3 regions of the Variovorax sp. GW823-FHT02B07 genome follow, and region 3 is predicted to be linked to each of the others. Evidence: predicted binding sites of a transcription regulator. Region 3 holds the regulator's gene; each other region holds the start of a gene.
What was found. Region 3 encodes sigma-54, which starts transcription at its own class of promoters, with help from an activator protein. Its sites were predicted from a motif close to TGGCANGNAANCTGCTTT; they were not measured.
Positions count from the first base shown of each region.

Region 1: AC1RGU_RS24275 (pilin) is a predicted target of sigma-54. The motif match lies at 5,303-5,320, and genes of this name have one in related genera.
Region 2: glnA (type I glutamate--ammonia ligase) is a predicted target of sigma-54. The motif match lies at 4,189-4,206, and genes of this name have one in related genera.

Region 1 covers NZ_JBXAJX010000005.1:153,361-163,112, reverse strand. The annotation lists gene AC1RGU_RS24300 (TerC family protein) at 1-448, shown strand, start outside; gene AC1RGU_RS24295 (Stp1/IreP family PP2C-type Ser/Thr phosphatase) at 478-1,287, shown strand; gene AC1RGU_RS24290 (FHA domain-containing protein) at 1,361-2,011, shown strand; gene AC1RGU_RS24285 (CHASE2 domain-containing protein) at 2,084-4,342, shown strand; gene AC1RGU_RS24280 (3',5'-cyclic-nucleotide phosphodiesterase) at 4,372-5,175, shown strand; gene AC1RGU_RS24275 (pilin) at 5,378-5,878, shown strand; gene AC1RGU_RS24270 (energy transducer TonB) at 6,127-6,390, opposite strand; gene AC1RGU_RS24265 (pilus assembly protein) at 6,790-9,752, opposite strand, start outside.
Region 2 covers NZ_JBXAJX010000001.1:873,200-882,951, reverse strand. The annotation lists gene ntrC (nitrogen regulation protein NR(I)) at 1-848, opposite strand, end outside; gene glnL (nitrogen regulation protein NR(II)) at 875-1,954, opposite strand; gene AC1RGU_RS04125 (hypothetical protein) at 1,969-2,493, opposite strand; gene glnA (type I glutamate--ammonia ligase) at 2,727-4,142, opposite strand; gene AC1RGU_RS04115 (competence/damage-inducible protein A) at 4,290-5,090, opposite strand; gene AC1RGU_RS04110 (EI24 domain-containing protein) at 5,087-5,992, opposite strand; gene AC1RGU_RS04105 (sterol desaturase family protein) at 6,049-7,023, opposite strand; gene AC1RGU_RS04100 (polysaccharide deacetylase family protein) at 7,040-7,870, opposite strand; gene AC1RGU_RS04095 (YncE family protein) at 7,854-8,867, opposite strand; gene AC1RGU_RS04090 (pseudouridine synthase) at 8,973-9,713, opposite strand.
Region 3 covers NZ_JBXAJX010000006.1:168,038-177,789, reverse strand. The annotation lists gene AC1RGU_RS25900 (sensor histidine kinase) at 1-198, shown strand, start outside; gene AC1RGU_RS25895 (cytochrome b) at 281-892, shown strand; gene AC1RGU_RS25890 (YceI family protein) at 889-1,473, shown strand; gene AC1RGU_RS25885 (YceI family protein) at 1,512-2,144, shown strand; gene AC1RGU_RS25880 (LysE family translocator) at 2,170-2,817, shown strand; gene AC1RGU_RS25875 (hypothetical protein) at 2,991-3,437, shown strand; gene AC1RGU_RS25870 (phospholipase D family protein) at 3,505-5,121, opposite strand; gene rpoN (RNA polymerase factor sigma-54) at 5,132-6,721, opposite strand; gene lptB (LPS export ABC transporter ATP-binding protein) at 6,739-7,533, opposite strand; gene lptA (lipopolysaccharide transport periplasmic protein LptA) at 7,530-8,249, opposite strand; gene AC1RGU_RS25850 (thiol:disulfide interchange protein DsbA/DsbL) at 8,372-9,016, opposite strand; gene AC1RGU_RS25845 (SPOR domain-containing protein) at 9,169-9,752, opposite strand, start outside.

The DNA of each region.
Region 1 (9,752 bases), on a different contig from region 3:
CGCCCTGCTGCTGTGGATCGGCCTGCAGCTGCTCAGCGAGGAAGACGAAGGCGACGGCGAGTCCAAGGAATACGGCAGCATGTTCGCGGCCGTGCGGACCATCCTGCTGGCCGACCTGGTGATGAGCCTGGACAACGTGATCGCCGTGGCGGCCGCCGCGCAAGGCAGCATGGTGCTGCTGGTGTTGGGTCTGGCCATCAGCATCCCCTTGGTGATTTTCGGCAGCACGCTCATGATCAAGCTCATGGAACGCTTCCCGATCATCGTCATGCTGGGCGCCGCGCTGATCGGCTGGGTCGGCGGCGAGACCATCGTGAGCGACGTGTCGCTGCACGAGGCGCTGGCGGCCAACCCCTGGATGCACTACGTGGGCGCGATCGCCGGCGCGGTGCTCGTCGTGGCCCTGGGCCGCTTCCTGCAACGGCGCGCACGCGCTGCTGCGCACTGATCCCCTAAAAAAGCGAGCGCTGACAAACGATGGCAGGTGTTGGCGTTTCCCTTTTCTCCAGTCGACCGGCGCTGAGCTGGGAGTTTGCGGCGCTGACCGATGTCGGGCGCCTGCGCGCCCACAACGAAGACGCGGTGCATGTCGACCCGGCCCTCGGCCTGGCGCTGCTGGCCGACGGCATGGGCGGCTACAAGGGCGGCGAGGTGGCCAGTGCCATGGCCATTTCGCTGATGCATGCGAGCTTCGGCCGCTGGTTCGCTCAGGCCGGCATGCAGGCGCCGGCCCGCGTGGTCCGGCGTGCGCTGCAGGCGGCCACCGACGAGGCCAACGGCGCCATCCTCCAGGCCGGCATCACCCACGAGGAGCTGCGGGGCATGGGCACGACCCTGGTGCTGGCGGCGTTCCGTCCGCAGCGCGTGGTGGTCGGCCACATCGGCGATTCGCGCTGCTACCGCCTGCGCAACAACAAGCTGGAGCAGCTCACGCGCGACCATTCGCTGCGCCAGCAGCAACTCGACGCGGGCGCCATCACGCCCGAAGAGGCCCTGAACTCCCCCACCCGCAACCTCGTGACGCGGGCCGTGGGCGTGGAAGCCCAGGTGTTGCTGGAGATGCACGAGCACAGCGCCAGGCCGGGCGACCTGTACATGCTGTGCTCCGACGGGCTCAGCGAGATGGTGCCGGATGCGCAGCTTTTCACGCTTTTGAGCCGTGATCTGGGGCTGAAGGAGATGGCTTCACTTTTGGTTGCAATTTCAAACGACAATGGCGGACGGGATAACATTTCAGTTGTTCTGGCCAAGGCGGGCGTCAGCGAAGCGACCCGCGGGGCCATGTAGCAGCCAACCCAGGCGGCGGACCGTTTGCGCCGCCTGACGGTGCTGGATCTTTGCAAACGGGGAGTAATCGGCCATGCCGAAGATGATCATTTCGGTCGATGGCGTCGTCATCGGCCAAGTGGCGCTCGCCAAGAATCGCACGACGTTGGGCCGGCGCGCCTACAACGACATCGTGATCGACAATCTCGCCGTCAGCGGCGAGCATGCCGTGCTGCACATGAGCGGCGGCGAAGTCGAAATTGAAGATCTCAACAGCACCAACGGCACCTACGTCAATGCGCTGGCCGTCCAGAAGCAGGCGCTCCAGGACAATGACGTCATCGAGGTCGGCGGCTGCCGCATCCATTTCCGCTCGCACAGCAACCTCATGGCCGGCCCCGGCTCCGTGCGGGCCTCGCTCTCCGAGTATTCGGCGCCGATGCCGCTCTCGTCGGCACCCACCGAATCGGGCGCGCTGGTCGAGCTGGGCGTGCCCGTGCTGCGCGTGCTCTCGGGCGCCAACGAAGGCCAGGACGTCCCGCTGCAGAAGGTGGTCACCACCATCGGCAAGCCCGGCGTCGCCGTGGCCGTCGTCACCCGCCGCCGCCAGGGCTACGTGGCGGCCACCGTCGTCGGCAGCGTCACGCTCAACGGCGCCCCGCTGGGCGCCGAGGCCGTCGCGCTGCAGGAAGGCGACGTGCTCGAACTCGGCGGCGCCTCGCGCATGCAGTTCGTCCGGATCTGAGCCGGCCCGGACGCCCTGCTCCGCTCCCCGTTTTCTCGCCGACAGGCATTTGTTGTCCAAGGCTGACCAGCCATGAGCGCATTGCGGCGGCACTGGCCGCGCATCGCCATCACGCTGCTGCCGGTGCTGCTGGCGCTGCTCCATGCCACCGGCGCCTGGCGGCTGGGCGTGATCGAGCACCTGGACCACCTGATCTACGACGCCCGCCTGCGCGCCACCATGCCGGGCACGCCCGACACGCGGGTCGTGATCGTCGATGTCGACGACGCCAGCCTGGCGCGCGAGGGCCAGTGGCCCTGGCCGCGCGACAAGATCGCCAGCCTCACGACGGAACTGCTGGCCCGCCAGCACGTGGCCGTGCTGGGTTTCGACGTGATGTTTCTCGAGCCCGACCGCAGCTCCGGCCTCGGGCGCCTGAAGGAGATCGCGGCCGGGCCATTGAGCGGCGTGCCGGGCCTCGCTGCCGAAATCGACCAGCTCGCGCCCACCCTCGACCACGACGCCACACTGGCCCAAGCCCTGCGCGGCCAGCCCGTGGCGCTGGGCTACTACTTCACCCGCACCGAACAGCCCAGCGCCAAGGGGCTGCTGCCGGCGACGCCCGTGCTGCCGCCCGACGCCTTTCCGCCCCATGCTTCCTTCGTCACGCTCTGGAACGGCTTCGGCGCCAGCCTGCCGGTGCTGGGGCGCGCGGCGCCGGTCGCGGGGTTCCTGAACACGCTTGTCGGTGACGGCAGCGACGACGGCGTGATTCGCAGCGTGCCGCTCATCGCCCGCTACGAAGGCGAGCATGCGTCGCCCGGGCACTACGAGTCGCTGGCGCTGGCGGTGTACCGGCTGGCGAACGGCTCGCCGCCCGTGCGGCCGGCGCTCGTGGCCGGCGACGGCAACTTTCCGCGCCTGCAGGCGCTGGTGCTGGGGTCGCTGCGCATCCCGGTCGACCAGAGTGCCAGCCTGCAGGTGCCGTTCCGCGGCCCCGGCGGGCCGCGCGCAGGGTCGTTCCGCTACGTGGCCGCTGCCGACGTCCTCGAGGGCCGGCTGGCGCCGGGCGAGTTGAAGGACAAGATCGTGCTGCTCGGCGCCACCGCGCCCGGCCTGCAGGACCTGCGCGCCACCCCGGTCGGCGCTGCGTTCCCGGGCGTCGAAGTGCACGCCAACATCGTCTCGGGCCTGCTCGACCGGCGCCTGCTGGCCGTGCCCGACTACGCGCCGGGCTACGAAGTGCTGACCGTGCTGACGGTGGGGCTGCTGCTCGCGTTCGGGCTGTCGCTGCTGTCCGCATCGCGCGCCGTGCTGCTCGGCGCCGGCGTGGTCGCCGCGCTGGTCGGCCTCAACACCTGGCTCTACGTCGGCCACAGCCTCGTGCTCCCGCTGGCGTCGGCGCTCGTCATGGTGGCGCTGGCCTTCGCGCTCAACATGAGCTGGGGCTACTTCGTCGAATCGCGCGCGCGGCGCGGGCTGGTGCGGCTCTTCGGCACCTACGTGCCGCCGCAGCTGGTCGACGAAATGCTCGTGCGCCCCGGCCGCTACAGCATGCGCGCCGAGAGCAAGGAAATGACCGTGATGTTCTGCGACATGCGCGACTTCACCCGGCTGTCGGAGCAGATGGCGCCGGCCGAGCTGCAGGCTTTCTTGAACACCGTCTTCAGCCGGCTCACCGAGGTGATCAGTGCGCACCGCGGCACCGTCGACAAATACATGGGCGACTGCGTCATGGCCTTCTGGGGCGCGCCCATAGACACGCCCGGCCATGCCGCGCTCGCCGTGCAGGCGGCGATCGACATGGCCGCCGCCGTGCACGACATCAACCGCCAGCACCGCGCCAACGGCCGTCCCGAGATCAGCGCAGGCATCGGCCTGAACAGCGGCCTCATGAGCGTCGGCGACATGGGCTCGACCGCAAGGCGTAGCTATACCGTGGTCGGCGACGCGGTCAATCTCGCGTCGCGGCTCGAGGGCCTGAGCGGACACTACGGGGTCGAGATCGTGGCCAGCGGCGCCACCCGCGAGGCGGCGCCCGGCTTCGTCTGGCAGGAACTCGACAGCGTGCGCGTCAAGGGCAAGGCCCAGGCTGTCGCCATCTACACCCCGCTCGTGCCGGAAGCTGCGGCCGAGGCGCAGGACACACGGCAGCAACTCGACCGCTGGAGCCAGGTGCTCGCCGCCTACCGCCGCCAGGATTGGGCGCTGGGCCGGAACTTGCTGGCTCCCCTGCTCGCCGCGGATGCGAAAAAAGTCCTTTACCAGCTCTACGCCCAGCGTTTAGCCTCGATGGCGCTTCGCCCGCAGGACCCGGACTGGGACGGCGCCACCCGGTTCGACACCAAATGACGACAGACGCATACAAGGGGTCTTCCACAATGCAGGTTCGCGTGCTGGGTTGCTCGGGCGCCATCGCCAAGGACTGCCGCACCACCTCGTTCCTGGTCGATGCGGACCTGCTCGTGGACGCCGGCACGGGCGTCGGCGACCTCACCCTCGACGAGATGGCCGCCATCGACGACGTGGTGCTCACCCACTCGCACCTCGATCACATCGCTGCCCTGCCCCTGATGCTCGACGCCGTCGGCAGCCGCCGCACTCGGCCGCTGCGCGTGCACGCATTGGCAGCCACCATCGACGCGCTGCGGGCGCATGTGTTCAACAACGTCATCTGGCCGAATTTCGAACGCATTCCCAGCCCCGAATCGCCCTTCGTGAGCTTCCACGAGATCACGGTCGGGCAACGCCTCGAGCTGGGCAGCGACGCTCCCAAGCTGATCGAGGTGCTGCCGGCCGTCCACACCGTGCCGGCCTGCGGCTTCGCCATCCGAAGGGCCGAAGGCGGCGCCCACTGGGTCTTCAGCGGCGACACCGAACGCAATCCCCCGTTCTGGGAGCGCGTCAACGCGATCGACGTGGCGATGCTGGTCATCGAGACCGCCTTCAGCTCCCGCGAAGAGGCTTTGGCCGAACGCAGCCTGCACCTGTCGCCAGTGGCCCTGGCGCACGAGCTGGCGCACATCGATCCGGGCAAGCAGTACCCGATCTACATCACCCACACCAAGCCGGCGGAGACCGAAGAAATCATGAGCCAGATCGAGATGCTGGCGGGGCGGGAGGTGGCAGGGTTGGCGCAGCGGGACATCCGCTGGCTCAAGGCGGATGGGGTGCTGACCTTCTGACAGGGACTGGTCGGGCATGACAAATTTGTCGACACAATTGGCATCTGAGTGCGAGTTGTGTCACATCATGTAACCATCTTGTGACCAAAGGCGGCCCGATCGAGGGCTGCAGGGTGGGGAAGCCAGGTGGCACGGATGCTGCGGAAGTGATCCCGCTCCGGGCTGGTTCCCGGGCTTTACAAACCAACCTGGAGTTAATCGAATGAACCGTCGTTCTATCGCACGCAATGTGCAAAAGGGTTTCACCCTGATCGAATTGATGATCGTTGTGGCGATCATTGGTATCTTGGCTGCAGTTGCTCTGCCGGCATACCAAGACTACACCGTTCGCGCAAAGGCGGCCGAGGGCATCAGCTTGGCGACTGCGGCAAAGACTGCGCTGTCCGAGACGGCTGCTCGAGGCGACATCTCCGCAGTAACGAATGCCGCGGCCGCTGATGACGTGCTCGGCCTTCCCGTCGCGACGGCGATCACTGGCAATGTCGTCGCAAGCGTTGCCGCTGCAGGCACGAGCGCTGCTGGCGCTACCCCCCAAACCGCCACCATCACCATCACCTACAAGCCTGCAGCGGCGAATGTCCCGGCGGACTTGGCCGGCAAGGTTCTCATCTTGAATGGTTCGTTCGGTGCAGGCAGCGCAGTCTGGACCGTTGACACTTCCGCTGCGACCACCCTGGCCGCGAAGTTCCGCCCAAAGCTGTAACCCCTTAGCCGGGGTACAAAAAGCCGCCTTCGGGCGGCTTTTTTGCGTCTACTCGAACCTCACTGGCTCCAACAGTTAGGTGGCCCTTATCGTCCTGCATGGTCGAGATGTTCTTCACGAAGAGCGCTGCGCGGCCCTGATGCCTGCTTCTATCGACACCATCTTGGACGGCTGGACGAGCTCCCTGGATTGAACGGCGGCTACGCACTTCGTCGCACGCTGGCAAGATTTAACCTGAGGAGAGCGCTTCAACGCATTGAAGGCGACGTGTCGTTGAACATCACCTCCACTCGCAGTCGTGACTTGACTGCTCGGCCATCGATCTCACCGGGAGAAAACTCCGCGGCCATGAAGGCTTCGCGTGCGGCTTGCTCGAAAGCTGGAGGAAGTATCGGCTCCTCGGCGTCGACCTGCTCAACGTGACCTTGCTCATCAATGAAGAGCGAAAGAATGCCAACGAGCCGATCTCCCACTGGTTCGCCGGACGGAGGTTCTAGCACGATGGTCGTCAAGGCAATCGGTGGCGTCGACAGCTGACTGCGTGGAATGTAGTTGTCGACCTCAACCTCGGTCGTGGTTGACGCGGGAGGCGTAGGCGGCGTGATCGCCGACGGCTCTTCCTTGAGGATTGGTGCGTGCCCAGATGCATGAGGCACTCCTGTCGCCAGCAGGGGGGCATGGACGGCCAAAAGCGGCGAAAGGGAAGCATGGGTGCGGACCGCTCGCACGCGCATGGAAGCGGCAGCACTTCCAACTGCAGTGTTCGCCGCGTGCTTCGGGGCGACGGATGAGGTGCACATCGAAAGCACAGTGGCGTGAAGCGCCAAAGAGAGCACTGCGCTCGCGCAAACTATGTATCGCATCTTTTCCTGGCCCGACGCGTGCCAAGCCAGGACCGCTTTCATCGCAGATCAGTCCACCAGCTCGCGCCAGGAGGTCCGATGCACGCTGCCGGAGCCGGAGGACGTTGCCACCGGTGGCGTCTCGATCACGTTGTCGCCATTGCTCTTCTGATAAATGATGCGGGCATTGCCATTGCTGTCCTGCACCCATGTCATGCCCATGATCAATCCGTCGGTGCTCCAGAGTCCTCCGGCCGGGTTGGTGGTGACTACACCGCCATTGGCCACGTTGAGGTAGTAGCGCCAAGCCGTGCCGCCCGATGCGCAGGCATCGCCGTTCGGGATGGCGGTGGCAATCGACAGGGTGCTGTATTGCAGGCCCAGGTTGGTGTTCACGCGTTCACGTGAATGCGGCAGATCGATCCACCATCCTCCCTTGGTCGACCAGTTGACCGCCGTATTGGATACCGAAGCCGCAGTGGCCGTTGCCACAGGGCCGTTCAAGGTAAATGTCTGCCTGACGAAGTTCGCAGTATCGGCGCGCACGTCGCTCCATCCGGTGGCAGTAAGTGTGTCTCTCACCGCATAGATGCTTTGCTGCGTCGAATCCGTGATGTCGGTTGCGCCGAGGTATCGACCTGTCGCAACCACGACCACCGGGCGGCCGGAGATCTCGACGGTTTCCGGTTTGGTGGTGATGGGTTGCGGCGTCGAGGCATCGACCTGGAACTTGGCGAGTCGCATCGCTGCCCGGTTGGGCGGCAGGAGCGCGTCAATATCGAAACGCCAGAGGTTGCCTTGCAGATCGCCGCCATAGAAGCGCTTGGCCGTGTTGTCGCTGGTGCTTTCGATCCAGGCGTTGATCTTTGCCAGGCCGCTCGGATCCGTGCTGCTGCCGTCGCTGGTAGCGATGTCCAGCAGCAGGGCGCCGGTATTGGCATTCAACACGTAGAGGTGACCTTTGCCATCGGCGTTGTTGTAGCCAGAGGCGAAGGCAACGATCCAGGTGCCGTCGCTGCGTTTGGCAATCACCGGGTTGCCGAAGCTGAGGCCCAGGTTGGCGTCGGTGAATTCCCAAAGGGCCTTGGGATCGTTGGGGTCGGTGATGTCGAGTGCGTAATAGCCGCGTCCACCACTGTTGAGACCGCCAACGACGATGGTTTTCCAGGTGGTTCCGACCTTGATGTCGCCCATGACCGGCGCGCCGTCCACGGAGTATTGATGCTTCGACCCGTAGCTCGTGTCGGCCATCTTGTAGAGGTTGGGCATGACTGCGCTCGGTACATAGGCCCAGAGCTCGGTGCCGCCCGTGTCGTTGGTGGCAGCCGAGAAAGCATGCAACATGCCGTCGTTCGACCCCACATACACCACGGGCGCACGCGCTGCCTTCGCAGCGACGAAATCAGCGTAGCCCGCGTCAGCGTACCGGAACGGCGGCTTCCCGACATGGACTGGGGCGCCGTTGATGATGTCACCCAGCACATGATCGCGTTTGCGATAGAGCGCGGGGATGTTGGTGTTGGACGCGTCGACGCTGGCCGATTCGTGGGTCCGTACGCCGCGCAGGTAGTTGACCAGGTTGGTGCCGTTGTTGGCCACGGTCTTGTTGCTGGCCGACAGCTGCGGGCACTGCGCTGCAATGAGAGTCTGGCTGCAGAGGTTGTCGAAGTAGCCTTTTTGCGTGGCGCTCAGATTTCCATACTCGAAGCTTCGCAGGGCCGAGCCATCGCTGAAATAGATCCTGCGGGACGAAGGAGTGGTCGCGTCGAGTTTTGCTTGGGCAGACCAGGTGGCGGTATTCGCAATGACGCCTGTCGAGCCGTTGATTGAGAAGGCCTGAAGATCACCGGTCCACAATTGCGTGGTGTAGCTGGCCCGGAAGACCAGGTTGTTGTCGCCGGCCACCAGTTGGAGTGAACTGGTCGAGGCGGTGGCGCCCGAGCCGGCAACCTGCTGCACCGAGGTGACGACGCCGTTGATGGCTTCGCTCAGTGCACTGGCATCGAGTGCCGAGTAGTACTGGCCGCGGCCATTGACGGCTGCGTGCCACAGGTCGTCGACGTTGGTGGCGTTGCCACCCTCGCCGTTGTTCAGATCCGCGCCCTCCGGCACAGGCCAGGTCAAGGCGCCGCTGGTCAGGTCGGCGTAGGTGCCGGTGGTCTGGGTCAGGTAGTTCTTGTCGTAAGGCAGCGTGCCGCTCACGCCGAGGCCGATCGTGAACGAGTTCATGTGCTGCCATGCAGCCCTGTCGTTACCAACCGGTCGCACGATGTTGCTACAAACATCCTGGTTGCTGCCGGAACTGCTTGAGGTGCAATTGCCGAGCGCACTCGTGCGCAGGTCTGTTGCAAAGTAGTATTGGGCAACGTCAGCCAGTGTGTTGCCGGTGCCGCCAGATGTGGACGGCGTTTGAGTGGGTGTGCCTGCAACGGCCGGCTGGCGAACCGGGGGCGAATTGGATGTGACTGCTGGTGTAGACCATGCACTCCAGCCTCCAGGGGCCGGATTCGAATAGGTCGTCTGGTCATCTCCCTTTGCGGTCTGGTAGGTCGAGGTCGATGTCCCACTTGTGAAACTGCTGTCAACAGTGGGAGGACCATTGCCGGTGAACGTCTCGGTTGGCGTCGCGGTGTTGATCCAGGTGGAGGTGGTGCGCGGGCTGGTGCTTCTGGATGTCTCGACACCATCGGTTGTCACGACCGTCTCGGTGTAAGACTCGGTTGCAGATTGCGGCGTTGTACGGGTCCGGGTTTGCGTCTCGGTGTAGCGCTGATTTGTGCGCGTAGTGACGAGGTATTTCCCCCTGTTCGGATTGTTGGCCTTGGGCGTTGAAGAAACCGTGACGGAGGTGCGCGTCCAGTCCCTGGCTTGCGTCTGGGTGGACAGCGCGTTCTGAGTCAGCGCCACGGTGTAGGGTGTTACCGTGGTAACGATCAACCGTGTGTCGTCCCGCATCGGGCGAGCTTCGCTACCGTCTTGCTGCCCAATTTCGCTGGTCCCGTTGAGCTTCAAGCCCTTGGCCTTGTTCCAGT
Region 2 (9,752 bases), on a different contig from region 3:
TGGGTGGCCGCGATGACGCGCACGTTGGCCTTGACCGAGTTGTGGCCGCCCACGCGGTAGAAGTGGCCGTCGCTGAGCACGCGCAAGAGGCGCGTCTGCAGGTCGAAGGGCATGTCGCCGATTTCGTCGAGGAACAGCGTGCCGCCTTCGGCCTGCTCGAAGCGGCCGCGGCGCATGGTCTGCGCGCCGGTGAAGGCGCCGCGCTCGTGGCCGAAGAGTTCGCTCTCGAGCAGGTCCTTGGGAATGGCGGCGGTATTGATCGCCACGAAGGGGCCGTTGGCGCGCGGCGAGTGCTTGTGCAGCGCGCGCGCCACCAGCTCCTTGCCCGAGCCCGATTCGCCGGTGATGAGCACCGTGACGTTGCTCTGCGACAGCCGGCCGATGGCGCGGAACACGTCCTGCATCGCGGGCGCCTGGCCGAGCATCTCGGGCGCGGCGACCATGCGCTCTTCGGACACTTCTTCGCGCTGGCTTTCGTCGACGGCGCGGCGGATGAGTTCGACGGCGCGCGGCAGGTCGAAGGGCTTGGGCAGGTACTCGAAGGCGCCGCCCTGGAAGGCCGAGACCGCGCTGTCGAGGTCGGAGAAGGCGGTCATGATGATGACCGGCAGGCCGGGGTGCTTGGCCTTGATCTTGTCGAGCAGGTCGAGCCCCGAGCCGCCCGGCATGCGGATGTCGCTCACCAGGACCTGCGGGCCCTGCTGCTCGTCGCCTTCGGCCTGTTCGAGCGCGGCCAGCACTTCGCGTGTGTTCGTGAAGCTGCGCGTGGGCAGGTCTTCGCGCAGCAGTGCCTTCTCGAGCACGAAGCGTATCGATTGGTCGTCATCAACTATCCAGATCGGCTTCATGCATCTCCTCTGTTGCCGGGGCTGCGCTAGGGCAGCGGAATCAATATCTTGAAATCGGTTCGGCCCGGGACGCTGTCGCACTCGATCACGCCGTGATGCTGTTGCACAAAAGTTTGCGCAAGCGTCAGTCCCAGCCCGGTCCCGCCTTCCCTGCCTGAAACGAGCGGATAGAAGATGCGGTCCTTGATCGTGTCCGGCACACCCGGTCCATTGTCGATGACATGCAATTCCAGTGCCAATCGATACCACTGCTTGTTGAAGATCACCTGTCGGGCCACGCGGGTCTTGAAAGTGATCTGCGCATCGCCCGCCGCGCGGCGCTCGGCCAGGGCCTGCGCCGCGTTGTGCGCGATGTTGAGCGTGGCCTGAATGAGCTGCTCGCGGTCGCCGCGGAACTCGGGAATGGAGACGTCGAAGTCGCGCTCGATGTGCAGGTCGCGCGGAAACTCGGCCAGGATCACCGAGCGCACGCGCTCGCACACCTCGTGGATGTTCACGTCGCCCACCACGTGCGGGCGCCGGTGCGGCGCCAGCAGCCGGTCGACCAGCGTCTGCAGCCGGTCGGCCTCGTGAATGATGACCTGGGTGTACTCGATGAGGTCGCGCGACTCGACCTCCATCTGCAGCAGTTGCGCCGCGCCGCGGATGCCGCCCAGCGGGTTCTTGATCTCGTGCGCGAGGTTGCGGATGAGTTCCTTGTTGGCCTGCGCCTGGTCGATGAGGCGCTCCTCGCGGTCCTGGCGCACCTGCTGCTCCAGCGGCGACATCTCGATGATGAGTTCGCCCTTCTTGTCGCCGTGCGCGAGCGTGACCTGCACGGGCATCAGCTCGTGATTCACGCGCCGCAAAAAGGCCTCGTAGCGCAGCGTGGCGAAGTCGTTGCTGCTGGCGCCGTCGAGCGCGGTGCGCAGCACCTGCGGCTCATGGAAACAGGCGCCGAACTGCGAGCCCTCGAGCGTGCGCCGCGAGGTACCCAGCGCGTCTTCGAGGCCTGCATTGGCGAACAGCACCGAGCCGTCGCTGTTGACCACCGCGATCAGCGTGGACAAGAGGTCGAAGGCGCGAAAGCGCGGATTGGCGCCAGTCGCCTTCTTGCCGAACACCATGGACTGCGCGCCGCTTACTGCGCTTGCGGCTTGCCGGGCAGGCGGCCGATTTCGCGGCGGATGCCGGCGATGTCGCTCTCGTTGCGCGCGAGTTCGGCCTTCATTTCAGCCACGCGGTCGAGGTACTTCTGGTAGTTGCGGCCTTCGCTGCCCTGCTTCTCGGGCTCGCCGTTGTTGTATTCCTTCTTGAGCTCGGTCTGGCGGGCCTCGGCCTTGCGCAGCTCGGCCTCGAGCACCGAGCGTGCCTCGCCGTCGCGGGCGCGCTGGTCGACGCCTTCGACACGCGGGCTGCCCGCCGGGGCGCGCGCGGCGGATGAACCGCCCGACGACGACGCGCTGCCACCACCGCCGCCCGAAGGCTTCGTGCCCTGCACGACGGTGACGTTGCCGCCTTCCATGATCTTGCAGCCCTTTTGCTGGGCCACGGTCGCGTTGTTGGTGTACTCGTTGCCGCAGCGCCAGACGCGCTCTTGCGCGAGCGCCGCCGTGGCGGTGGCGAACGAGGCGGCGGCCAGGAAAATCAGGGAAGCAGTCTTCATTTGGATCCGGAGAGGGCGCGACAAACGCGCATTTTGATGCAATTCGGGCCCGCTCACGACAGGGTGTTCCGCACCAAGGAAAAAGGACGGCCGGGGCCGTCCTTTTGTCTTACTCATCAGGCTCGCGCCCTTCGCGAAACACCGCGGAACCGGCTTTGCCGGGCCGCAGGTGTTGCCCCCGGTAGGGGGTTGGCGAAGCGACACGAAGTGCGCGCAGCCTGGGGGCGAGCCGCTTACAGCGAGTAGTACATGTCGAATTCGACCGGGTGCGTCGCCATGCGGAAGCGCGTGACTTCCTGCATCTTGAGGTCGATGTACGCGTCGATGTACGAGTCGGTGAACACGCCACCCTTGGTCAGGAACGCACGGTCCTTGTCCAGGTGCTCCAGGGCCTGGTCCAGGCTGTGGCAGACGGTCGGGATCAGCGCGTCTTCTTCCGGCGGCAGGTGGTACAGGTCCTTGCTGGCGGCTTCGCCCGGATGGATCTTGTTTTCCACGCCGTCCAGGCCGGCCATCAGCAGCGCGGCAAAGCCCAGGTACGGGTTCATCAGCGGATCGGGGAAGCGCGCTTCGACGCGGCGGCCCTTCGGGTTGGCCACGAACGGGATGCGGATCGAGGCCGAGCGGTTCTTGGCCGAGTAGGCCAGCTTCACCGGGGCTTCGAAGCCGGGCACCAGGCGCTTGTAGCTGTTGGTGCCGGGGTTCGTGATGGCGTTCAGGGCACGGGCGTGCTTGATGATGCCGCCGATGTAGTGCAGCGCGAAGTCCGACAGGCCTGCGTAGCCGTCGCCGGCGAACAGGTTCTTGCCGTCCTTCCAGACCGACTGGTGCACGTGCATGCCGGAGCCGTTGTCGCCGACGATGGGCTTGGGCATGAAGGTGGCGGTCTTGCCGTAGGCGTGGGCCACGTTGTGGATCACGTACTTCTGCAGCTGGACCCAGTCCGCGCGCTGCACCAGCGTGCTGAAGCGGGTGCCGATTTCGAGCTGGCCGGCGTTGGCCACTTCATGGTGATGCACTTCGACCGGGATGCCCAGCGATTCGAGCACCAGGCTCATTTCCGAGCGCATGTCCTGGAAGCTGTCGACCGGAGGCACCGGGAAGTAGCCGCCCTTGACTGCGGGACGGTGGCCGCTGTTGCCGTGCTCGAACTCCTTGTCGGTGTTCCACGAGGCTTCTTCGGACTCGATCTTCACGAAGCAGCCCGACATGTCGTTCTTCCAGCGCACGCCGTCGAACACGAAGAATTCGGGTTCCGGTCCGAAGTAGGCGGTGTCGCCCAGGCCGGAAGCCTTCATGTACGCCTCGGCGCGCTTGGCGAGCGAACGCGGGTCGCGCTCGTAGGCCTTGCCGTCGGCCGGGTCGATCACGTCGCAGGTCAGGATCAGCGTCGTTTCTTCGAAGAACGGGTCGATGTTGGCGGTGTTCGGGTCGGGCATGAGCTGCATGTCCGAGGCTTCGATGCCCTTCCAACCGGCGATGGACGAACCGTCGAACGCGTGGCCCGAGGTGAATTTGTCTTCATCGAAGTGCGACACGGGCACGGTCACGTGCTGCTCTTTGCCGCGGGTGTCGGTGAAGCGCAAGTCGACGAACTTGACCTCGTTTTCCTTGACGAGCTTGAGTACATCGGCGACGGTCTTTGCCATCAGTTTCTCCTGAGTTGGATGGTGGTTAGGAATACAGGGACGGGAGGATGCAGTTTCTGTGCCATTGTCACCCCGCCGGATGAGGCCCGGGTGACGGCCCAGGGGCTGCCGGAAAAGGAAAATATCCCCAAATTGGTGCAATGCAGATTAACGCACCAATTCGGGTCCAAGCTTCGCATCGAAAGTGTGCAGACCTTCGACGAGCTGGCCATAGGCGGCATCGAGCTTCGCGGGGTCGCCCTTGACGCCCAGCTCGATGTGGCGCCCGTACTGCGGGTGATCCACGCTGGGGAGGCTGAACACCTTGATGCCGGCGTGGGCCTGCTCGATGGCCTGCATCAGCGGCGTGAGGGTGGCTTCCATCGCACCGAAAACGATCACGGACTTCTCGGCGATGGCGTTGCGGGTGAACAGATCGGCATAGCGGCTGTCGAGCACCGACTCGATCATGGGCCAGGCCATGACCGGGAAGCCCGGCACGAAATGCACGTGCTCGACGCTGAAACCCGGGATCTTGTTGTACGGGTTGCGGATGATCGACGCGCCCTGCGGAAACACGCCCATGTTCAGGCGGTGGATGTTGTCGGGCCGGTCGGGCTCGTAGGGCACGCCCTGCTCCAGGGCCGTGTCCTGCATGCGCTCGCGGATCAGCGCCTCGGCCTCGGGGTGCAGCGCCAGCGGCACGCGCAGGGCCTGGGCGGCGCACTGGCGGGTGTGGTCGTCGGGCGTGGCGCCGATGCCGCCGGTCGAGAACACGATGTCGCCCGAGGCGAAGGCGCGCATCAGGGCCGCGGTGATCCGAGTGGGCTCGTCGCCCACGTACTCGGCCCAGCCCAGCTGCAGGCCGCGCGCGGCCAGCAGCTCGATGACCTTGGCCATGTGCTTGTCGGCCCGCTTGCCGGAAAGGATCTCGTCGCCGACGACGATGAGACCGAATGCGCGTGTCATGGAGAACTCCATTGAGAAAGAGCGGCCTTGTTGGCCTCGGTGGCTTCGGCCGCCTCGATCGCCTGCTGCTGCGCGTCGCCGCTGCCGGCCGCGGGCTGCTGCGCCGCGCGCTGGGCGCGCAGCTGGGTCAGGGCGTCGAGGCAGTAGTGCGCGAACCAGAGCGCGGAGAAAGCGAAGACCAGCGTGTAGATCCAGATGGCGATCGGCACCAGCACGAAGAAGGCGGCGGCGAACAAGAGGCCCGAGGCCCAGACGATGCTCGGCGCGGCGCCCAGGTAGCCGCACAGCACGCCGATGCACAGCAGCGGCAACCGGTGGGCGCGCAGCAACGCGGCGCGTTCCTCGGGGCTGGCGTGCTCGGCCAGCGCGTCGAAGCTCATCACCCGGTAGGTCAGCCAGCCCCAGATCAGCGGCGGCAGGATCAGCACCAGCGGCGGAATGAGCCACAGCGGCATCGACACCACCAGCGCGATCAGCGCCAGCACGGTGGCGCCGAGCGAGCGGAGCACGCTGCCGAAGAAGGAGGCGCCCTTCTTCTGTTCGAGCGTGGGAAAGCGCCGTTCGGCCACGAGCTTGGTGAGCGCCGGCGCCATGAAGCCGGCCACGATGAGCAGCGACAGCACGACGATCAGCGGCGTGACGCCGAACACCACCACCAGCGGCGCCAGCGCGGCCGTGACGTCGCTCGAGAACAGGCGCCCGATCCAGGCCCAGAAGCTGGACAGCAGCGGCCAGGCGTCGAGGGCCTCGCGCGTCCAGGCGACGGCCGCGTCCCAGTAGAAGTAGCCGAGCCCCGCGGCCAGCAGCACCATGAGCGCCAATGGCAGGAGCGACAGCACGATCACGCGCGGGAGCATGCAATAGGCCACCGCGCGCCAGAAGGAGTCGAGGAGCAGGCGCATGAGGTTCGAGGATAGCGCAAGGCCCCGGCCCGCCCGCCGCCGGGCCTGCGGGTGAATCAGGCGCGGCCGAACAGCCGCTTCAGCCCCAGCCACTGCTGCGACCAGAAGCCCTGGCCGTAGTCGCGCGGGCGGCCGTCGGCGCCGGGCTCGACCTGGTCGCGGATGCCGGTCGGGTCGTAGCGGTTCTCGAAGTTGGCGGTGCGAAAGAGCATGTCCCACCAGGGCAGCAGCACGCCGAAGTTGTGGCCACCCAGCGTGCTCCGGCCGTGCGATTCGTGGCCCAGCCCGATGCTGTGGTGCAGCCGGTGAAAGCGCGGGCTGACCCACAGCCGCTCGCCGATGGCGCCGAAGCTCAGCCGCAGGTTGGCGTGCTGCAGGCTTTCGCTGAGCTGGGTGAAGGCCACGACGGCGATGAACTGGCCCGGCGCCACGCCGATCAGCTGCGCCACGATGACGATGAGCGTGTCGTGGATGACGTCGTCCAGCAGGTGGTTGCGGTCGTCGCTCCACATCGTCATCTGGCGCTGCGAGTGGTGCAGCGAATGCAGGCTCCACCACCAGTTGAACTGGTGCTGGCCGCGGTGAATCCAGTAGCCGACGAAGTCGAGCACCACGAGGTAGATGGCAAAAGCCACCCACGGCACGTCGGTCACGCCGGGCCATGCCTCGTCCAGGTGGAAGGTGCCCCACCCGGCCATGCGCAGGCTGCCGAGCAGGTCGTCGAACAGCGGCTGCAGCGTGAAGAACAGCGCCAGCCGGAACAGGCCCAGCCGGTGGATCAGTGTGTAGAGCACGTCGATGCGGATGGCGCGGCGGTCGGTCACGGGCTCGACCGCGCGCCAGCGCTGCAGCGGGCCGATCACGGCCAGCAGCACGAGGATCTGGACCACGCCGACCAGCAGCCAGCCGGTGGCGTCGAAGGCGTCCTCGGCCCAGCCGCCCAGGCCGATGGCGTACACCAGCGGCTGCACGGCGGCCTCGAAGAGCCAGCCCTGCATGGCGGAAAAAACGTCGGTCAACCAGTCGATCACGGCGAAAACTCAGGATTCAAGGGTGGGAGGCGATCCAGGCGCGGTAGTCCGGGTGCTGGCGCAGGGTGCGGAAGCAGAAGCCCTTGGCCTTCAGGCCGACGATGAGCGGCTCCAGGTTGGCGGGCGCCCACGGGTCCTTGCGCGACCAGATGCCCAGGTGCGCCAGCAGGATGTCGCCGGGACGGATGCCCGCGAGCGCCTGGGCCAGCAGCTTCTGGTTGCTGAACGCCTCGCTGGGCAGCTCGTCGCCCAGGAAGCCGGCGGGCGACCAGCCCACGTGCGCGTAGCCGCAGTCCCTGGCGGCCGCCAACAAAGCGGGCGAGGTCTTGCCGCCCGGCGCGCGGTACAGCGGCAGCGGCTTCTTGCCGGTGATGGCGGCCAGCCGGTCGGACGACTTGCGGATGTCGGCGCAGTAGTCGGCCGCGCTCCAGACCGACTCCTTGCCGGTCTGCGGGCCGGCCGACGGCTTGATGCGAAAGCTGGGCGGCGTGCCCTTGACGTCGCCGCGCCAGTAGGCGTGGTCGTAGGTGTGCGAGCCGAACTCGTGGCCCTCGGCCGCCCTCGCCTTCCACCACGGGGCCCACTGGTCGTCCAGGCTGTCGCCGTCGGTCTGGGTGCGCTCGGCGGCGGCGAAGAAGGTGACGCGCACGTCCTGGCGCTTGAGCACGTCGGCCACCAACGGGGCGATGCCCATGTGGCCGGTGTCCAGCGTCAGGTAGACCGGCTTGTCGCAGGCGGCGGCGTCCTGGGCTCCGGCCGCCGGCACGGTGGCGCAGGCCAGCGCCGCGACGGCGAAGGCCACGCCGGCGGTGCGCACACCGCGCACGCGCTCAGATGCGCTTGGCATGGTCGAGGGTCCAGACGCCGTGCGGCGAGCGGCCGACGTTGATCTGCCGCACGACCTTCTGGCTCGCGAGATCGACCACCGTGAGCTTCTTGGCCCAGCGCGAGGTCACGTACAGCGTCTTGCCATCGGCCGACACGTCCATGCAGTCGGGGCCGCCGGGCACGTTGTAGTTGGCGACGACCTTCAGCGTGGTCAGGTCGATGCGGCTGATGGTGTTGGCGACCCGGTTGCTCACGAACACGGTCTTGCCGTCACCGGCCGAGCGGAAGGCATGGGCGCCCTTGCCGGTGGGGATCTTGCCGACCAGCTTGGGCTGGGCGCCGGCCACGTCGAACACCTGCACGCCGTCGCTGCCGGTGAGGCCCACGAGCAGCGTCTTGTCGTTGTGGGCGCCGAAGATGTCGGCCGGCATGGCGCCGGTGGCCATGCGCCAGCGGATGGTCTGCGTCGGCAGGTCGACCGCGATCAGCTCGTCGCTGTCCTGCATGGTGACGTAGGCCACGGTGCTGGTGTTGTCGATCCAGATGTGGCTGGGCGTCTTGCCGGTGGCGATGCGCTTGACCAGCTTCAGGTCCTTGCCGTCCCAGCGGTACACGTCGACGTGGTTCAGGCGGTTGGCCGCCGTGACGAACCACTTCATGTCGCGCGAGAACTGCAGCTGGTACGGATCGATGATGCCGTACACCACGCGCTGCACCTCGGCCGTGCGCGGGTCCAGGAAGGTGAGCGAATCGCCCGCCGAATTGGCCACGATGACCGACTTCTCGTCGGGTGTCATGTAGATGTGGTGCGGCTCCTTGCCGGTGGGAATGCGCTGCTTCTCGGTCCAGTCGACCGGGTTGATCACGCTCACGCTGGCGTCCAGCGAATTGAGCACAAAAACCGGTGGAGGGGCCGGCGGCGCCGCCGCGGCGGGGAGGGTCACCAGGGCTGTCAGGCACAGGCAGGACAGCAGGAAGGCCGCGATGCGGCCGTTCGGGCGGGCAGGGAGTCGCAAGGGAAGGTTCCGGGAGAGGGTTAACAATCTTAACGGTCGAACCCGACAAACAGCTGACCGCCGGCGCCCCCTCACCCGCTGTTGCGCGCGGCGCCTTGACCTATGTCAAGCGGCCCGGGGCACCGGCGCCCGCAGCTGGGCCACCTGTTCGGCCGTGAGCCAGCGCCATTGCCCCGGCGCGAGGTCGTCCGGCAGCGCCAGGCCGCCGATGCGCGAGCGGTGCAGCCCTTCGACCCGGTTGCCGACCGCGGCCAGCATGCGCTTGACCTGGTGGTACTTGCCCTCGGTGAGCGTGAGCCGCAGGTGCAGCGGGCTGTCGGACTCGCAGGCGGCCGCGCGCACGGGCTTCGGATCGTCGTCGAGCACCACGCCGGCCAGCAGCTTGGCGATCTGCGCCTCGTCGATCGGGTGCTTGGCCGTCACCTCGTAGACCTTGGGCACGTGGTGCTTGGGCGAGCCCATCTTGTGGATGAACTGGCCGTCGTCGGTCAGGAGCAGCAGGCCGGTCGTGTCCTGGTCGAGCCGGCCGATGGCCTGCACGCCCTGCACCGCGCCCTTGTTGGGCCGCAGCCGCAGCGGCGACGGCAGCAGCGTGTAGATGCTCGGGTAGGTCGAGGGCTTCTGAGAGCACTCGGTGCCGGCCGGCTTGTGCAGCATCAGGTAGGCCTTCTCGTGGCAGGCCCACTCGGTGCCCTGCACGGTGAACAGCAGGCCTTCGGGGTCGAGGTCGGCGAAGGGGTCGGTCACGGCCGCGCCGGCAATGCTCACGTGGCCTTGCTGGACCAGGCCCGCGCACACGCGGCGGGTGCCGAAGCCCTGGGTATAGAGGATGTCTTGCAGGTGCATGAAAAATGAAAAAAGCGGTCGTGCCGACAGGGGCACGAC
Region 3 (9,752 bases):
ATCGCGCTGGCCGAGCGGCTGGCGCAGCGCAAGCCCGCGCTGACGATCGCGCTGATCTCGGCCGACATCACCGAAGCCACGCAGCAGCTGGCCGCCACGCGCGGCTGGCACGCGCTGCGCAAGCCGGTGCAGCCGGACGCGCTGCGGCGCGTGCTGCTGCGGGCCCAGCAGCAGCAGCAACCGCCGTCGTCGACGTAGCGCTCGGCGCGGGCCGGCCCCGCTGCGGTGTCATCGCTTCCGAGCTATGCTCCGCGCACAGGCCGCCGCCGCCCCTGCCCCGATGCCCGTCGAACCACTTCCCGCCCCTGCCGTTGGCGCCGCCGCCCTGCGCGAGCCCCGCTACGGGCGGGTCGCGATGGCCCTGCACTGGCTGCTCGCGGCGATGATCGTCGGCTCGCTCGGCGTCGGGCTCTACATGACGGGCCTGCCCTTCTCGCCGCAGCGCCTGAAGCTCTACAGCTGGCACAAGTGGGCCGGCATCACCATCCTCCTGCTGTCGGCGCTGCGGCTGCTGTGGCGCCTCACGCACCGCCCGCCGCCGCTGTCGGCGCGTGTGCGGGCAGCCATGCCGGCCTGGCAGCGGGCGGCCCACCGCATCAGCCATGCGCTGATGTACCTGCTGTTCTTCGCGGTCCCGCTGTTCGGCTGGGCCTACAGCTCGGGCATGGGCGTGCCGGTCGTGTGGTTCGGCCTGCTGCCGCTGCCCGACCTGGTGACGGTCGACAAGGACTTCGCCGAAGCCGTGCTCAAGCCGCTGCACCAGCGCAGCGCCTTCCTGCTGGCCGGCGTCACGCTGCTGCACGTGGCGGCGGCGCTCAAGCACCACTGGATCGACCACGACGGTCTGTTGCAACGCATGTGGCCCGCGCCACACAAGGAATCCGCCGGATGACGACCCGTCTTTTGTGGGGCACCGCCGCCCTCTTGGGCCTCGCGCTGCACGCCGCGTCCGAGCCCATGCCGGCCACCACCGCGAGACTGGTGCCCGAGAAGAGCCAGATCGCCTTCGTCAGCAAGCAGATGGGCGTGCCGGTGGAAGGCAGCTTCAAGCGCTTCGACGCGCAGGTCGCCTTCGACCCGAAGAAGCCCGAGGGCGGTTCGGTCGTGCTGCAGATCGACACCGCCAGCGCCGGTTTCGGCGTGCCCATGAGCGATGCCGAACTGCCCAAGCCGACCTGGTTCGACACCGCGCATTTCCCGCAGGCCAGCTTCCGCTCGAGCGCCATCAAGGCGCTGGGCGAGGGCCGCTTCGAGATGGCCGGCAAGCTCACCATCAAGGGCGTCAGCAAGTACGTGACAGTGCCCGTGAGCATCGTGTCGTCGGGCGGCGCGTATTCGGTCGCCACGGGCACCCTCACGATCCAGCGGCTCGACTACAAGGTGGGCGACGGCGAATGGACCGACACCTCGGTGGTCGGCAACGAGGTGCAGGTGCGCTTCAAGCTGACGCTCGCGGGCCTCGGGCCGCTGTGACGACGATTTCATTTCCCATGCATCCTTCTTCCCTTGCCATGAACAAGCTCTTCTTCGCCGCGGTCCTGTGCGCGGGCGCGGCCCTGCCCCTGGCCGCAACGGCCCAGGAATACACCGCGCCGCCGCTGGCCGCCAAGCCCGCGGGCGGGCCGGTCAAAAATGCGAGCTACGTGATCGACCCGACCCACACCTTCGTCATGTACGAGATGGGCCACTACGGCACCACCACCAACCGCGGCCGCTTCAGCACCAAGGACGGCTCGGTGAAGATCGACGGCACCGGCGCCAGCGGCAAGGTCGACATCACGATGGACATCAGCTCCATCAACACCGGCGTCGACCTGCTCAACCGCCACGTGCAGAGCAAGGACTTCTTCAACGTGGCCGAATTCCCCACCGGCCGCTTCGTGGCCGAGCGCATCGACTTCAGCGGCGACAAGGTGACCGACGTGCCCGGCACGCTCACGCTCATGGGCCAGACCAAGCCGGTGACGCTGAAGGCCGTGCGCTTCAACTGCTACCTGAACCCGCTCATCAACCGCCAGGTCTGCGGCGGCGACTTCGAGGCCACCGTGCAGCGCAGCGACTGGGGCATCACCTGGGGCCTGAACTTCGGCTTCGAGAACAAGGTGAAGCTGCTGGTGCAGGTCGAAGCCGTGAACGTGCAATGAACCCATCCCCCACCGGAGCCCACTCATGACCGACGCCCACCTCCTGTCCCTGCTCGGCATTGCCGGCGTCATGGCCGTGGGCGCGATGAGCCCCGGCCCGAGCTTCGTGATGGTGGCGCGCACGGCCGTGGCCTCGCGCAGCGACGGGCTCGCGGCGGCGCTGGGCATGGGCGCCGGCGGGCTGGCGTTCTCCATCGCGGCGCTGGCCGGGCTGCAGGCAGCGTTCCTCGCGGTGCCGGCGCTGTACCTCGCGATCAAGGCCTTCGGCGGCGCCTACCTGATCTACCTGGGCTTTCGCATCTGGCGCGGCGCGCGGCAGCCGCTCGCGATCACGCCCGACACGGACGCCTCGCCCCGCAGCCAGGGCCGCAGCGGACGCACCTTCCTGCTCGGCCTGGCCACGCAGATCAGCAACCCGAAGACGGCGGTGGTGTATGCGAGCATCTTCGCGGCCTTCCTGCCGCGCGAGGTGCCGCTGGTGCTGGCGCTCACGGTGCCGGCCGTGATCTTCTGCATCGAGACGGGCTGGTACGCGATCGTCGCGCTGGCGCTGTCCTCGGCCGCGCCGCGCGCGGCCTACCTGCGCTACAAGACCTGGATCGACCGTGCCGCCGGCGGCGTGATGGGCCTGCTGGGCCTGCGGCTGGTGTGGTCGGCCGTGCGCGGCACCTGATCGATCAGGTTCGACCGGCGATGCCGGCTCCGGGCAATGCGCCCGGGGGAAGCCGCGTCTTTCTTCACGCGGTCTGGATTTCTTGAGGGGATGTGCGCGGCAGCCGGGTTGTTTTCAATCGGCAACGGCTATGGTCCCGCTTCCAGGTCCAGCTTCGTCATCAAGCCCATCGCATGCCATTCGTCCACCAACTCCTGATCGCCGCCGCTCTCACGGTTGTTGCAACACAGTCCTCTTCCGCGACGCTACAGGACGAAGATCTGAACAGGGCCCTGCAGGGCGTGTGGTGCAACTCCGATGACGGTGGAAAAACGTGCCATGGGTATGACGAATACGTCGACGGCACAAGCTCCTTTTGTGGGGCTTTTCCTGAAAGCAAGGAGCCCTACACCGCGGCAATGCGCTACAAGATTCAGGGCAATCGCATCTGCGCCGTGATCACGGCGAGCAGCAACCCGATCATTGGGCCCGGCTTTTCATTCTGCGATGAGATTCTTGAGATCGACGAACACTCCGTGCGCTCTTACATGGCCTGGTTCGATACGGTCGAGACGAGATTTCGTGTCCCGAAGTCTCAAATGACCTGCGCGACTCCCGAAAAGCCACCGCTCCCGCGTTGAGGCTCGCCGCCGGCGACCATCTGCGGCAGCGCCATGCTTGCAAAGCCTTTCGCGAAGCATCGCTGCGCTACAGCAAGCTCTCGGGCGTGAGCGGCGACAGCAGTTCGAGCATGGTGCGGTCCCAGAAGCCCGAGTCGGGCTCTTCGTGCAGCACGGTGGTCTTGCCGCCTTCCTCGCTGACCCATTCGATGCGCCGCGAGCCGACTGCGCCCGCATCGGCGCCTTCGGCAAAACGCAGCCGGTAGGCGCCCTGCTGCTTGAGCACGTCGAGCAGCTTCAGGGTCTGCTGCGCCATCTCGGGGCTGCGGATGAACAGGCCGATCTCGGTGTTGTGAATCTCGGAGCGCGGATCGAAATTCATCGAGCCGACGAACAGGATGCGCTGGTCGATCACCGCCGACTTGGCGTGCAGCCGGCCCACCGACGTGCCGAACAGGCCGAGGCGCACGCTGCGCCGCGTGCGCGCGGAACTCAGCTCGTGCAGCTCGGCGCCCAGCGCCAGCATGTCGGCGCGGTAGCGGCGGTAGGCGGTGTGCACGAGCGGTTCGTCGGTGGCGGCGAGCGAGTTGGTGACCACGCTGATCTTCACGTTGCGCCCGCGGATCTCGCGCATCACCTCCAGCCCCGACGCGCCCGGGATCAGGTAGGGCGAGACCAGCGTCACCTCGCTGCGCGCGCGGCGCATCTGCTCGACCACGTTGTAGCGCACGCTGTCCACGTCGAGCAGCGGCACGCCGCCGTACGACGCGGTCTTGCCGATCACGCGGTCGGGGGAATCGGCGTAGGCCTCGGCGGTGGTCCAGATCAGGCCGAGCTTGCCGGCGTCGAGGTCGTCGGCCACCGGGCTGTAGCCGAGCAGGTCGTTGGGCGCGGGCCTGGGCGGCGGCGGCGTGGTGTCGGGGCCGGTGGCGGCGTCGAAGCGGCGCTGCAGTTCTTCGCGCGGCAGGTCGGTGTGCACGACCGCGCCGATCGGGCGCACGTGCGGGCTGTTCCAGTACTGGTCGAACAGCACGCCCAGGCGCGGGATCAGCGCGCCCGTGACGAAGGTGTCGAGGTCGATGAAGTTCGGGCCGGTGGTGCGGCGGAAGTACTGGTTGCCGATGTTGCGCCCGCCCGCCACCGCCATCGCGCCGTCGGCGATGAAGAGCTTGTTGTGCATGCGGCGGTTGACGCGGCTGAAGTCGAACAGCGACGCGGTGAAGCGCTTGAGCAGGCTGCCGCGCCCGGCCGGGAACGGGTTGAACAGGCGCAGCTCCACGTTCGGCGTGGCGGCCAGGCCGAGCAGCAGCTCGTCTTCGCCGGAGGTGTAGAGGTCGTCCATCAACAAGCGCACCCGCACGCCGCGCTGGGCCGCATCGCGCAGGGTGCGCAGCAGGTAGCGGCCGGTCTCGTCGTTCTCGATCTGGTAGTACTGCACGTCGAGCGTGCGCTGCGCGCGGCGCGCCAGCTGCAGCCGCGTGTCGAAGGCGAAGTCGCCGCCGGGCATGAGGCGAAAGCCGCTGAGGTCGGGGTCGGGCTGCGAGGCCAGCGCGATCTTGCCGAGCGCGGTGTCGGCCGAGACGGCGATGGCCTTGGTGGGCGGGCGCGGTGCCTCGTCGGGCAAGGTGGCGCAGCCGGCGAACAGTGATGCCGCCACGAGGGCGAAGACCCAATGCCCCCAGCGTGACAGCAGGCGACGGGTCATCGTGGGCTTTCTACAGGGCCTTGCGCAGGTTGGCGGGCGCGATGCGCAGCGCCTCGCGGTACTTGGCGACGGTGCGGCGCGCGCACTCGATGCCCTGCTCTTTCAGCATCTCGGAGATCTGGCTGTCGGACAGCGGCTTCTTGATGCTCTCGGAACTCACGAACTGCTTGATCAGCGCGCGCACCGCGGTGCTCGACGCGTTGCCGCCGGTCTCGGTGCCCAGCGCCGAGCCGAAGAAGTACTTGAGCTCGACGGTGCCGAACGGCGTGGCCATGTACTTGGCGGTGGTCACGCGCGAGATGGTCGACTCGTGCAGGCCCAACTCGTCGGCGATCTCGCGCAGCACCAGCGGGCGCATGGCCAGCTCGCCGTGCACGAAGTAGCTCTTCTGGCGCTCGACGATGGCGTTGCTCACGCGCAGGATGGTGTCGAAGCGCTGCTGGATGTTCTTGATGAACCAGCGCGCCTCCTGCAGCCGCTGCGACAGCGCCTGGCTGCCCTCGCCCTTGTGCGACTTGAGCGCGCCGGCGTAGATGTCGTGCACGCGCAGGCGCGGCATGACTTCGGGGTTGAGCATGACGCGGAACTTCACGTTCGTGCCGCGCCCGGTCTTGGTGACGATCACGTCGGGGATGACGATGTTGCGCTCGACGTCGACGAAGCGGCGGCCCGGCTTGGGTTCGAGGCGCGCAATGACCTGCAGCGCCGAGCGCACCAGGTCTTCGTTGGTGCGCGTGAGCGTGGCCAGGCGCTTGAAGTCGCGCCGCGCGAGCAGCTCCATGGGCTGTTTGCAGATCGCGATGGCGGTCTTGCGGATGAGCGCTTCGGCCTCGGTCTCGTCTTCGCTGGCGAGCGCCTTCAGCTGGATGCTCAGGCATTCGCCGAGATCGCGCGCGCCGACGCCCACCGGCTCCAGGCTCTGCAGCAGGCCCAGCGCCACCTGGAAGTGGTGCACAAGGTCGTCGAACTGGTCGTTGTCGTCGCCCGCCAGGCCCGAGGCCAGCGCGGGCAGCGAGTCTTCGAGGTAGCCGTCGTCGTTGAGCGATTCGATCAGGAAGCGCAGCGCGGCGCAGTCGTTCTCATTGAGCCGCAGGCTCAGCGCCTGGCGGTGCAGGAAGGACTGCAGCGACTCCTGGCTGCGCGCGAGTTCGGTGGCGTCGGCACGCTCGTCGTCGCCCAGGTTGTTCTGGCGCGCGGGTGCGTCGCTGCCCCACTCGCTGTCGTCGGGCGCCATGTCGACGGTGCCGTCGCCTTCCCAGTCGGGCTCGCGCTCGGCGATCTCGGCGGCGGGGCCGTCGGTGTCGGGGGTCGAGGTGGTGGTGTCGCTGGAGGTGGAGGACGTGCTGGCGGCGGACGGCGTGAACTCGGCCTCACCCTCGCCCGCGTCGTCGCGCGGCACCGGCGCGTCGGCCGTGTCCAGCCCGAACTCCTCGCGCGCCGCTTCTTCCGCGGTGCGTTCGAGGAACGGGTTCTCGTCCAGCATCTGCTCGACCTCCTGGCTCAGTTCGAGCGTGGAGAGCTGGAGCAGGCGAATGGACTGCTGCAGCTGTGGCGTCAGCGCCAGATGCTGCGAGACGCGAAGGGACAGCCCTTGCTTCATGGAGACCCGACCCTCCCTTACATGCGGAAGTGCTCGCCCAGGTACACCCTGCGTACCTCGGCGTTGTCGACGATCTCCGAGGGTGTGCCTTGTGCCAGCACGTGCCCGTCGCTGATGATGAACGCGTGATCGCAGATGCCCAGCGTTTCACGCACGTTGTGGTCAGTGATGAGCACGCCGATGCCGCGCTCTTTCAGGAAACTGATGATCCGCTGGATCTCGATCACGGCGATCGGGTCGATGCCGGCGAAGGGCTCATCCAGCAGGATGAAGCGCGGCTGGGTGGCCAGCGCGCGTGCAATTTCAACGCGGCGGCGCTCGCCGCCCGACAGCGCGAGCGCGGGCGAGTCGCGCAGGTGGTCCACGCGCAGGTCGGCCAGCAGATCGGCCAGGCGCTCTTCGGTGTGCTGCTTGGTCAGCGGCATCATGCGGCCGTTGGCGTCGGGCTCGCGCTGCAGCTCGAGCACGGCGCGCACGTTTTCCTCGACCGTGAGCTTGCGGAAGATCGAGGCTTCCTGCGGCAGGTAGCTCAGGCCCATGCGCGCGCGGCGGTGAATGGGCATGTGGGCGATGGGCTCGCCGTCGATGGTGATCTCGCCGGCGTCGGCGCGCACCAGCCCGACGATCATGTAGAACGAGGTGGTCTTGCCCGCGCCGTTGGGGCCGAGCAGTCCGACGACCTCGCCCTTTTGCACGTCGAGCGAGACGTCTTTGACGACCGTGCGGCTGCCGTAGCTCTTCTTGAGGCCGCGCGCCACGAGGCGGCTGCCCGGAATGCCGTCGGCGGTCTGGGTTCCTGCGGTTTCGATCACTTGCGCCCTTCCCCTTCGGTGCCGCCCAGCGTGGTGCTCGGGCGCAGCCCGGCGCCGGGCGCGGGGGTGGGTGCCGGGGCCACAGGCTTCTTGCCGCCGGCTGCCGGTGCGGAACCGCCCGCCGCCGGGGCCGCGGCGGCCTTCGGCGTGAGGATGGCCTTCACGCGACCGCCACCGCCCGCCGAGACGCCGGCGTTCGGCGGCACGAGGGAGCCGTTGACGGTGTAGGTGTCGTTGCTCTGGTCGTAGACGATCAGCGCGCCGCTGCTCTCGTCGTTGGCCGTGGCGCCGATCAGCCGGCGCATGACGGCACGGCGGATGAACTTGACGTTGTCGGCGCGGCTGTCGTACTCGATGACTTCCGACTCGCCCTCGATCCACTCGTCGCCGGCGTTGCGCTTCTGCTTGTAATAGGCCAGCTTGCCGGGCGCCGCCGTGACCACGCCGTACTGGTAGCCCTCGGCGTCCTGGCGCACGTCCAGCCGCGCGCCGCGGATGATGATCGTGCCCTTCGTGACCAGCACGTTGCCGGTGAACACGCTGGTCTGTTTCAGGTCGTCGTAGCGCATCGAGTCGGACTCGATGTTCATCGGCTTGGTGCGGTCGGCGGTCTCGGCCAGGGCGCTCGAGGCGGCACCGGCCAGCAACAGCGCACCGAAAGCCAGGCGGCCGAGGCGACGAAGGGTGGGGAATGTGGGGATGGAGGGCAATGTCATAAAGGCACGAAACTTGCTCTGAAACATTGTATGCGTGGGATGGCAATTGCCCACCGCCGCCAATGAAAAAGCCCGCCAAAGCGGGCCTTGCATTCGACCAAGAAAGCAGGTCGTCGGGTCGGTCAGCCCTTCTTGGCTTCGCCGATGAGGAAGGTCGCGACCTGCAGCACCTTGGACATGCTGCCGGCGGTTTCGCCGTCGACATACCAGCGGCCCGCCACGGCCAGGGCCGGCACGCCGGCGACCTTGTAGGCCTCGGTCTGCTGCGCCGCGCGGCGGGCCTTGCTGGCCACGCCGAAGGACGCAAAGGTTTCCTTGAACTTGGCGCCGTCGAGGCCGGCACGCTCGGCCCAGGCCTGGATGTTGGCGTCGCCGTTCAGGTTCTGGCGCTGCGCGTGGATCGCGGCGAACACCTTCGGGTGGTACTCGTCGAGCTTGCCCATCGCTTCGAGCGTGAAGTACAGGCGCTGCTTGGCCTCGACGTCGTTGCCCACGAAGGGCACCGGAATGCGGCGGAAGGCCACTTCCTTCGGGGCTGCCTTGACCCAGGCTTCGAGCGAGGGCTCGAAGTCGTTGCAATGCGGGCAGTTGTACGAGAAGAACTCGACCACCTCGACCTTGCCGGCGGGTGCATCGACGGGCACGCGCTTGTCGAGCACGAGGAAATCGGTGCCGGCCTTGGGGGCGCGCTGGGCATGTGCCGGAACGGCAGCCAGCGAAAGCAGCCCGATCGAAGTGGCGGCCAGCGAAAAGTCACGACGTTTCATGGAAAAGGTTCTCCTGTGGGTACCGCAGTACAGAGCCGGCGCGCCGCCGGGAGTTCCCCGTGGACGGCGCGACCGAGGCGCTGGAATTGACAAACGAGTGCGGCAGATGCCGCGCGGGCGAGAGCTTAAAGGCTGTTCAAGAAAGGCGTCGGTCAGCGCTGCACGCGCACCAGCGCCGATTCGAGACCGCCGCCGTCGAGCCGTTCCTTGAGCCGGTCGGCGTCGTCCTTCTTGTTGAACGGGCCCGCGCGCACGCGGTAGACCGTGCGACCGGCCTGCTCGCGCTCGGTGACCTTGGCCTCGACGCCCATGAGCGACAGCTTGGCGCGCTGCGCCTCGGCGTCGTCGGTGGTGCGGAAGGCGCCGGCCTGCACGAAGTACATGAAGGGATCGGCACCCGAGGACGACGGTGCGGCGGCGGCCGTGTGGCTCGGCGCGGCGGACGCGGTGGTCGTGCTGCCGCCCGCACGGGCGCGGGCGAGGTCGCCCAGCGGATCGTTCGACGGCGGCAGGGCGTTGGCTTCGGCCGGCACCGGTGCGGGGCGCGCCGGCTTGGGCGCCACCACCACGGGGGCCGGGGCGGTGACCGGCGCGGTGGCGACAGGCGGCGTGCCGGGCGCCACGGTGGCGGGCGCGCCGGTGATCGGGTTCACCGGGCCGGTGGCCGTGGCGGCCGGCGGCGTGGCGGCGGGCTTGGGCGCGCCGGCCTTGCCGGCCAGCGGCGCGTTCGGGTCCC